DNA from 3 places in the Thalassospira sp. B30-1 genome. Region 1 is predicted to be linked to each of the others. Evidence: predicted binding sites of a transcription regulator. Region 1 holds the regulator's gene; each other region holds the start of a gene.
What was found. The regulator PhoB, encoded in region 1, activates phosphate uptake and scavenging genes when phosphate is short. The targets are predictions, from matches to a motif close to TNTCATAAAACTGTCA.
Positions count from the first base shown of each region.

Region 2: the regulator PhoB is predicted to act here: its motif matches at 1,418-1,433, upstream of phnD (phosphate/phosphite/phosphonate ABC transporter substrate-binding protein).
Region 3: the regulator PhoB is predicted to act here: its motif matches at 1,674-1,689, upstream of IT971_RS06340 (RNA degradosome polyphosphate kinase).

Region 1 covers NZ_CP065232.1:4,039,606-4,042,887, forward strand. Annotated here, with positions in the region: gene IT971_RS18965 (cation:proton antiporter) at 1-1,354, shown strand, start outside; gene phoB (phosphate regulon transcriptional regulator PhoB) at 1,417-2,112, opposite strand; gene phoU (phosphate signaling complex protein PhoU) at 2,130-2,852, opposite strand; gene pstB (phosphate ABC transporter ATP-binding protein PstB) at 2,874-3,282, opposite strand, start outside.
Region 2 covers NZ_CP065232.1:648,638-651,919, reverse strand. Annotated here, with positions in the region: gene fumC (class II fumarate hydratase) at 1-378, opposite strand, end outside; gene IT971_RS02950 (DeoR/GlpR family DNA-binding transcription regulator) at 530-1,381, opposite strand; gene phnD (phosphate/phosphite/phosphonate ABC transporter substrate-binding protein) at 1,577-2,545, shown strand; gene phnC (phosphonate ABC transporter ATP-binding protein) at 2,615-3,282, shown strand, end outside.
Region 3 covers NZ_CP065232.1:1,345,719-1,349,000, forward strand. Annotated here, with positions in the region: gene IT971_RS06340 (RNA degradosome polyphosphate kinase) at 1-1,572, opposite strand, end outside; gene IT971_RS06345 (histidine phosphatase family protein) at 1,768-2,304, shown strand; gene aspS (aspartate--tRNA ligase) at 2,551-3,282, shown strand, end outside.

The DNA of each region.
Region 1 (3,282 bases):
TGAACGCCAGTTGCACACACGTTTCGGGCGTGCAGCCCTTGCCATCCTGCTGTTGCAGGACGTTGCGGTTGGTCCCTTCCTGATCATGGTGCAGGCCGCTGGCAATGCCGGGAGCGAAACCAGCCCCTGGATCAGCGCACTAAGCGGTGTGGGGGCGGTTGCTGTATTGTTGCTGACCGGTCGTTATCTCCTGCCGCGACTGTTTCGGTATATTGCGGCTCTTAAAAACCCGGAACTTTTTGCAATCGGGACCCTGTTTGTCGTTCTGGCTGCCAGCACATTGACCGAAGCCGCGGGCCTTTCAATGGCGCTTGGTGCCTTTATCGCCGGGGTAATGTTGGCCGAAACCGAATTCCGCCATCAGATCGAAGCCGACATTTCGCCATTTCGCGGTGTTTTCCTGTCGCTGTTCTTCATGTCTGTGGGAATGTCGGTCAATGCCAATGTGGTCATCGGTCAGGCCGGAACGATCATTTTGTGGCTGATCGGGCTTCTGGTCATAAAGGCAGCGGTTCTTTTCGGATTGTCCCTGCTGATCGGCTTTAACCGTGCATCTTCAATTCGGGTCGCCATGAGCCTGGCCGCCGGTGGTGAATTCGCCTTCGTCATGCTTGCACTGGCATCGCAGAACGGGGCGGTTCCGATTGACATCGCCGTGATGCTGATCCCGGTGGTTGCGATTTCGATGGGTCTGACGCCGACTTTGATTTCGCTCGGCCACCGCATCGAACAGAAGCTTCATCCAAAGGAAACCGATCAGCTAAGCGAGATCTCGGATGAAACCGACGGCATTCAGAAACATGTTCTGGTGATTGGTTGCGGGCGCGTCGGCCGGGTTCTGGCCCGTCTGCTGCGCACCAAGGAAATCCCGTTTATCGTTCTGGAATCCGATGCCCAACAGGTTTCGCGTGGCCGAGCCGAAGGTCTGCCTGTTTATTTTGCCGATGGGTCCCGACCGGAAACATTTCGTGCCGCCCATACCGAACAGGCCCATATTGCCGCCGTTGCCATGGGCAACCCGCACGCAACCGAAAAGACCGTCGCCTTGCTGCGACAGCATTATCCGCATCTGAAAATCTTTGCCCGTGCCCAGGACATCACCCATATCGGTCCGCTGTCACGCAGTGGTGCCGATGCGGCCATCCCCGAGGTACTTGAAACCGGTTTACGCCTGTCCGATCACGTTCTGGCGGCCTGCGATATCCCGCAGGAAGATATCGATATCGAAATAGCCAAGTTCCGGCGTGCCGATATGCTGCTGATGAACGAACTTGCCCCGCGCACCGCGCGCCAAAAAACCGAAGACCAGGCACAAAAAACTGCCAAACCGGCAAAATCCAGGAAAAGCACCTGAAACACAAAGACCCCCATCACGAGAATGGGGGTCTTTCGTTTCGTCTTCCAGAATAACCGCAATCAAGCGGCTTCGACATCCAGTGCATAGCCAGCAGCACGAACCGTGCGGATCACATCGCGCGTTCCCTTGACGTCATTCAATGCCTTGCGCAGACGACGAATGTGAACGTCAACCGTGCGGGTTTCGACATAGATATTCGGCCCCCAAACCGCATTCAGAAGCTGCTCGCGCGAGAAAACCCGCCCCGGATGTTCCAGGAAATAACGCAGCAGACGGAATTCGGTTGGGCCAAGATGGATAGCCTTGCCGTTACGACTGACACGATGGGCGGCCAGATCCATTTCGATATCGGAATAGATCAACTGCCCTTGTGGTTGCGCCGGACCGGATCGACGCAGAAGTGCGCGAATACGGGCCAGCAATTCACCAATCGCAAACGGCTTGGTTACATAATCATCGGCCCCGGTATCAAGGCCGCGGATGCGGTCGCCTTCTTCGCCACGCGCCGTAACCATGATCACCGGCAAATCGCGGCTTTCAGGCTTCCGGCGGATCTGGCGGCAAACCTCGATCCCTGACATCACCGGCAGCATCCAGTCCAGAAGGACCAGATCGACATGGGTTTCGGCCAGAATTTTCAACGCTTCGTCACCGTCCCCGGCTTCGACAACCTGCATCCCCTCGCGTTCGAGGTTGTAGCGCAACATGGTTACGATTGCAGCTTCGTCCTCGACGATAAGAACCGTTGGGTCCATCTTCCTATGCTCCAGTGTCACTCATTCGGTTCTACGACGGCAAAGTTCGCCGCGTCATTTTTTGGCCGAGTATCCATCGGCAGGTCTTCGCCCTTGATCCGGTAATAGATCGTTTCGGCAATGTTGGTCGCATGATCGCCAATACGTTCGATATTCTTGGCGATAAACAGCAGATGGGTCGATGCCGTGATGTTACGCGGATCTTCCATCATATAGGTCAGCAGTTCACGGAACAGGGAATTGTACATATCGTCAACTTCCTGATCGCGCGCCCAGACACGCTGGGCCTTTTCCGCATCACCTTCGATATAGGCATCCAGAACGTCCTTGATGATTTCCTGGCACAGCTTGGCCATGTTCGGGATCACCTGAACCGGGCGGATCGGCGGCACCTGGTTAAGAACCTGCGCACGCTTGGCGATATTTTTCGCCAGATCACCGATACGTTCTAGATCGTTGGACAGTTTAAGCGCGGTCACCACCTGTCGCAGGTCATCTGCCATCGGCTGACGCAGGGCCAGAAGACGTACGGCAAAATCCTGCACTTCCTGTTCCAGCGTATCGATACGGTGATCGGAAAGAATGACCTTCTCGGCCAGTTCAGAATCCCGTTTAACGATCGCACGAATGGCGGAAATCAGCTGACTTTCGGCAAGCCCGCCCATCTGCGAAATGATGTTGTTCAGACGGGTCAGTTCTTCGTCAAACGAACTGACGATATGATGTTTCTCATCGACCATCGAAAATACTCCTGCCCGGACTTAACCGAAGCGACCCGTAATGTATCCCTTGGTGCGCTCGTCCTTGGGATTGGTGAAAATCTGATCGGTTTCGCCCACTTCGACCAGCTTGCCGAGATGGAAAAACGCCGTGCGCTGCGACACGCGGGCAGCCTGCTGCATGGAGTGCGTCACGATCACAATGGTGTAGTTCGAACGAAGCTCGTCGATCAGTTCCTCGACCTTTGCGGTTGCAATCGGGTCAAGTGCCGAACACGGTTCATCCATCAGGATGACTTCGGGGCTGACGGCAACCGCACGTGCAATGCAAAGACGCTGCTGCTGCCCACCAGAAAGACCGGTTGCCGGTTCCGGCAGACGGTCTTTGACTTCTTTCAGTAGACCCGCCCGTTCAAGCGAGGTCATGACGATTTCATCGAGCTCGTCGCGC
Region 2 (3,282 bases), 1.4 Mb from region 1:
GCCCATCGGCCTGCCAAGGATTTCGCACGCGCGGTTGGCGATGACCTCGTTGGCATTCATGTTGGTCTGCGTGCCACTGCCGGTCTGCCAGACGACAAGCGGGAAGTGATCAAGAAGCTTGCCATCGGCGACTTCGCGCGCGGCGGCCTCGATTGCCTCGGCAAGGTTGGCATCCAGATTGCCAAGGGCAGCATTGGCGCGTGCGGCGGCAAGTTTCTGTATCCCGAACGCCCGGATCAGGGCATCGGGCATCCGTTCGCCGCCAATGCGGAAATTCTGTTTGGATCGCTGGGTCTGCGCCCCCCAATACCGGTCCGCAGGCACATCGATGCTGCCCATGGTGTCCTGTTCGGTGCGGGTGGTCACTGGATTGGTCACGATAGAAATCCTCCGTGTCAGAAAACATACTGACCGGGGCGGGAACCCGGCAGGCAATTATCTTTTGCCGTTCCCGAATATGGGCGCAAATGATCGTTCGCGCAAAGTCACTATGTTGAAAAAATGCAGTTTTATCGCCAGCAATAAAATATCAGCCGACGATTGCCCCATGATCTGCGGAAACATTGTCCTGCCATGCGACAATCTGAACGCCGATGCGATCAAGATGGGATAGCAGTTTTTCAGGCGGCAAACGATCCGTGATCACCCCGGTCAGGGCTTCGAGCGGTGCGATGTTTTCAAGGTAACGCTGATCGAACTTGGTGTGATCGACCATCAGCCAGGTTTCATCGGACCGTTCCATCATGGCGCGCTTGACCGCAACCGCGCGACGGTTAACGTCACTAAACCCCTGCCATGCAACACCCGATGCCCCGATAAAAGCCTTGTTGGCGTGGAAACGGCGCAGGAATTCGACGGTATCATTGCCGTAAACCGCATTTTCACGTGGATCGAACTGCCCCGGGCACATGATGACGTCATCAATCACCGCCTGTTCGCCCATGCCATGCACCACCGCATAGCAATTGGTCAGAACCGTGCGCCGCAATGCGCCGGGATTCTGGGCCATATAGGGGGCAAGCTGACTGACGGTGGAACCGGCATCGATCATGATCACATCACCCGGCCGGATCATGGTTCCGGCCATGATGCCGATCCGTTCGAACCCGGCAACCGCGGTCATCTGTCGCTGCGCCAGATCGGGTTGATGGCCCATCGGTTGTGCCGATGCGCCGCCGAATTCGCGCTTGATCAGGCCATTTTCGCTTAGCGCATCAAGATCACGGCGAATTGTTTCAGTTGCCACATCGAATCGCTCCGCCAATGTGGCAACTCTCACATGCGGATGGATTTGCAGCTCCTGAAGAATGCGCTGCTGACGTTCTTTTTTTCCGATACGCAAAGACGCTCTCTCCCCTGAATACCTTTGATCACACCTCATTCCGGCAAGGTTAGCAGCAATCTTTGTAACCATTTGTTACAGTTTTGTGTTGCTTTTCCAACTTTTTGACCTTCTATAATGTTGATAAAAGCAACAATAAAACCAACAAAACCACATTAAAAATGGCGCTTTACCAGCGTTTACAGGGAAGAAAGGTTCGACCACATGTTTTCACATGCGAAAAAAACAGACTTTTTGAAAGTTTCTACGGTGCTTGCCGCCATCGGCATGATGAGCTTTGGCAGCACCCAGGCATATGCGGCCGATGATTGCATCGCACGCGGCGATCTTGACCAGATGTATTGCGACATGGATGGCGATCTGGTCGCCGATGCACCGGCTGCCGATCAGCAGGTTGACCCCGACACCCTCGTATTTGCCTATACCCCGGTCGAAGACCCGGCGGTTTATGCCGATATCTGGGAACCGTTCCTTGAACATCTTGAAAAAGTAACCGGCAAGGATGTTCATTTCTTTGCGGTTCAGTCGAATTCCGCCGAAGTCGAAGCCATGCGCAGCGGCCGTCTGCATGTTGCCGGTTTCTCGACCGGGCCGACCCCGTTTGCGGTTAACCTTGCCGGTGCGGTTCCGTTTGCCCTGATGGGGGCGGATGATGGCCGTTTTGGTTACACATTGCAGCTTTATACCCGGGTTGACAGCGGCATCAATTCGCTTGCCGATCTTAAAGGCAAACGTGTTGCCCATACGTCCCCGACCTCGAACTCGGGCAACCTTGCACCGCGCGCCCTTCTGCCCGGTCAGGGCATCGTCCCGGAACAGGATTACGAAGTCGTCTATTCCGGTTCGCACGACCAGTCGATGCTGGGCGTTGTCGCCGGTGACTATGACGCCGCCCCGGTCGCATCCGAAGTGGTTGAACGCATGGCCCAGCGTGATCTGTACGATCCGGCTGACGTCAAAATCCTTTATGAAAGCAAGCCGTTCCCGACCACTTCGTTCAACTATGCCTATAACCTGAAGCCCGAACTGATCGAAAAGATCAAGGAAGCCTTCTTTACCTTCGACATGAAGGGCACGGCACTTGGCGAAGAATTCAAGGGTGTCACCAAATTCGTACCGGTCACCTATCAGAAAGACTGGGACGTCATTCGTGAAATCCAGGCTGCCAACGGTGTGAAATACACCCCGGACAACCTGAAGTAATCCCTTTTTTCAAACTGCTTCTGCCGGGATCGATTTTCGGTCCCGGTAGTCTTTTTTCAAGGTATCGTGATGCTGCGTATCAAAGATCTGGTCAAACGCTATGGCAAGGATGAGGCCGTTCTCAAGGACCTGAACCTTGAAGTTCCGGGCGAAAGCGTCGTTGCCATCATTGGGGCATCGGGCGCTGGTAAAAGCACGCTTTTGCGCTGTATTAACCGTCTGGTCGAACCGACATCGGGCTCGATTGACCTTAACGGCACCGAACTGACGACTTTGTCGGGTGGCGAGTTGCGTCTGGCGCGTCGTCGTATCGGCATGATTTTTCAGGGTTTTAACCTAATCAACCGCTTGACGGTGATGGAAAATGTTCTGTCGGGACGGTTGGGATATGTCCCGACCTGGCGCGCCATGACGCGCAATTTCCCCCAAAGCGACATTGATCGTGCGTTTCAATTGATGGAACGTGTCGGCATTGCCCATTATGCCAACAAACGCGCCGATGAATTATCGGGTGGCGAACGCCAGCGCGTCGGCGTCGTTCGTGCCTTGATGCAGGAACCTGAAATCCTGCTGGCCGATGAACCGACCGCGTCGCTTGACCCCAAAACATCCCGACAGATCATGGAATTGCTGCGTGCGCTTGCATCCGAGCTGCACCTGCCGGTTCTGATCAATATCCACAATGTCACCGAGGCCAAGGAATATACCCAGCGCATCGTCGGCATGCGGTTTGGTCG
Region 3 (3,282 bases), 2.1 Mb from region 1:
GATATGGGCAAGCAGGGTCGGGCGAAGCGTATGCGGCGCGATGGCAATCTTTTCAAGCGACCGCGGGGTCGCATAACCGGTCATGAAATTAAAGATGCTGGCCGCGTCACGACCCAATGCCGGATCGCACGAGAAGAACGAAATATCGGTATAGAATTTCGCGGTGATCGGGTGATAGTTGCCGGTCCCGAAATGGACATAGGTCCGAAGCCCGTGGCTTTCGCGCCTGACCACCAGTGACACCTTGGCATGCGTTTTCCAGTCAAGGAAGCCATAGACCACCTGACAACCGGCACGTTCAAGATCGGCCGCCCAGCGCAGGTTGGCTTCCTCGTCAAAGCGGGCCTTGAGCTCCACCATCGCCGTTACCGATTTGCCCGCTTCGGCAGCCGCAATCAGGGCCTTGACGATCGGGCTGTTTTCCGATGTGCGATAAAGGGTCTGCTTGATGGTGACGACTTCGGGGTCACGCGCAGCCTGCAACAGGAACTGCACGACGACGTCGAAATCCTCGAACGGGTGGTGAACCACCAGATCCTTTTTGCTGATCGCGGCAAAGCAATCGCCGCCAAAGTCGCGCACCCGTTCGGGATAACGCGCGCCATAGGGCGGGAACAGTAGATCATGATGCAGATCGGAATCGATCAGCTGTTTGACATCGACAAGCCCGACAAGCCCGTCGACCTTGACGACTTCTTCGGGGGCGACAGAAAGTTCGTCGACCACGAAATCCAGAAGGTCTTCTGGCATCTCGGCATTGACTTTAAGCCGGATGATGCTGCCGCGGCGCCGACGCTTCAGCGCGGTCTTGAAAACGCGCACCAGATCTTCGGCTTCTTCTTCGATTTCAACGTCCGAGTCACGGATGACACGGAACAGGCCGTGTTCGATCATGTCGAAACCGGGGAACAGCTTGTTAAGGTAAAGGACAATCGCCTGTTCCAGCGGCAGATAGCGTTCGGTCCGGCCCGGCATGCGCAGGAAACGGCCGATTTTCGGCGGTACCGGGATCAGCCCGCGCATGTTGTGACCATCCGCCGGGTCAAACAGCTGCATGACAATCGCAAAGCCAAGGTTCGGAATGAACGGGAAGGGATGGGATGGATCAATGGCAAGCGGCGTTAAGGTCGGGAAGATTTCGCGCATGAAATAGCCGTCAAGCCATTTGCGGTCGGTCTGGGTCAAATCATCCGGTCTGATCACCGAAATCCCGTGCTTGTCCATCTCGCTGCTAAGCTGCTGCCAGATGCGCTGCTGATCCTGCATCAACTGGCTGGCATCATAGGTGATGGCGCGCAGCTGCTCGGACGGGCTCATGCCATCCTGGCTGACCTTGGTCATGCCCGCACGCAGCTGCCCGACAAGACCTGCGACGCGCACCATATAGAATTCGTCAAGGTTGCTGGCGGAAATCGACAGGAAACGCAGGCGTTCCAGCAACGGGTGACGTTTGTTTTGTGCCTCTTCAAGGACGCGGCCGTTAAAGGCCAGCCACGAAAGTTCGCGGTTTATAAAGCGCTTGTCCGAATCAAGTGTGATGGCGCTTGATTGAATAACGGCGGCGTGGGTCACGCTGTGCCTCCTGCGAAAGTGGGTTTGTGTCCTTGAAATAAAGCGACAGGTCCCGGTTGCGATTGGAGTATAGGATAACTGCTTGTCGGGGTGCAATTTTCTTAAATTTTTAAGTCAGTTTTCTTGGTGGCTTCACAGCGCCCGATGTGGCATGCAAAAGTCTGCTTTCCTTAAGATCACCGGATACCCGATTTTATGAAGACATTGCTTCTGCTCAGGCATGCAAAATCAAGCTGGACCGATCCGTCCCGATCCGATCACGACCGGGAACTGAACCGGCGCGGCGAAAAGGCGGCCCCGGTGATGGGGCGCTATTTGCATGAACAGGGGCTGGTGCCCGATCTGATCTGGTGTTCAACCGCCGAACGTACGGTTCAGACATTAACCCTGCTGGGGCGCGATTTTGCCAGTGCATCCGACGTGATCTACAACGAAGACCTTTATATGGCGACCGAGGCCGTGCTGCTTGAAAGCCTTGGGCACACCCATGACGAGGCCCGCTGTGTGATGATGATCGGCCATAATCCGGGACTTGCCGATTTCGCCGCCCGGCTGTTTGGCGAGGGCGATGGCGAAGCATTGCTGGAAATGAACCGTAAATATCCGACCTGCGGTCTTTGCCAGTATGAATTTGATGTTGATCATTGGGCGGACGTTCGGTTTGAGGCCGGGCGCCTGATTCGCTTTGTAAAGGTCAAGGATTTGCAGGGGATCGGTGCGCCGCCGACCTGAAATTCCGGCCCGCAATGCAGACCATTGCGACGGGCACTTGACGGCGGGGCTTTGGCAGCGTTTTATACCGCAGAATTTCAAGCGCCGCGTCGCGCAAACAGACAGATCACCCGATTTAAGCCCCCCGAATTGACCGGGGTGGCTGGTTTGCGGTGCTTTTTTGTTTGACAGCGCGGTGCAGCCATGCACCTTTGCGCCAAATTTGTGGCCCAAAATACCAAGCATACAAAGCAACCTGGAAAGACCATGCATCCTTATCGTTCACACAATTGTAATGCGTTGCGCGCCTCTGACGCCGATGCGGAAGTGCGCCTGTCCGGCTGGATCCACCGCAAGCGCGACCACGGCAACCTTCTGTTTGTCGATTTGCGCGACCATTACGGCATCACCCAGATCGTGATCGATATTTCAAGCCCGCTTTTCGCGGTTCTTGAAAAGTCGCGCGCCGAAAGTGTGATCACGGTGGACGGCAAGGTCGTCAAACGTACCGCCGAAACCGTCAACCCGAACCTGCCGACCGGCGAGATCGAGGTTTATGCATCGAACATCGAAGTCCAGTCGTCGGCCGACGTGCTGCCGATGCCGGTATTTGGCGATGCCGAATATGGCGAGGAAATCCGCCTGCGTCACCGTTACCTTGATCTGCGTCGCGAAAGTGTTCATTCGAACATCGTTCTGCGCTCGCGCGTGATCTCGGCGATGCGTCAGAAAATGACCGCACAGGGATTTTTGGAAATCCAGACCCCGATCCTGACGGCAAGCTCGCCCGAAGGTGCGCGTGACTTCCTCGTACCGTCGCGCATGCATCCGGGCAAATTTTATGCCCTGCCGCAGGCCCCCCAGCAGTTCAAGCAGCTTCTGATGGTTTCGGGCTTTGACCGTTATTTCCAGATCGCACCGTGCTTCCGCGATGAAGACGCCCGTGCCGACCGCTCCCCGGGCGAGTTTTATCAACTCGACTTCGAGATGGCCTTTGCC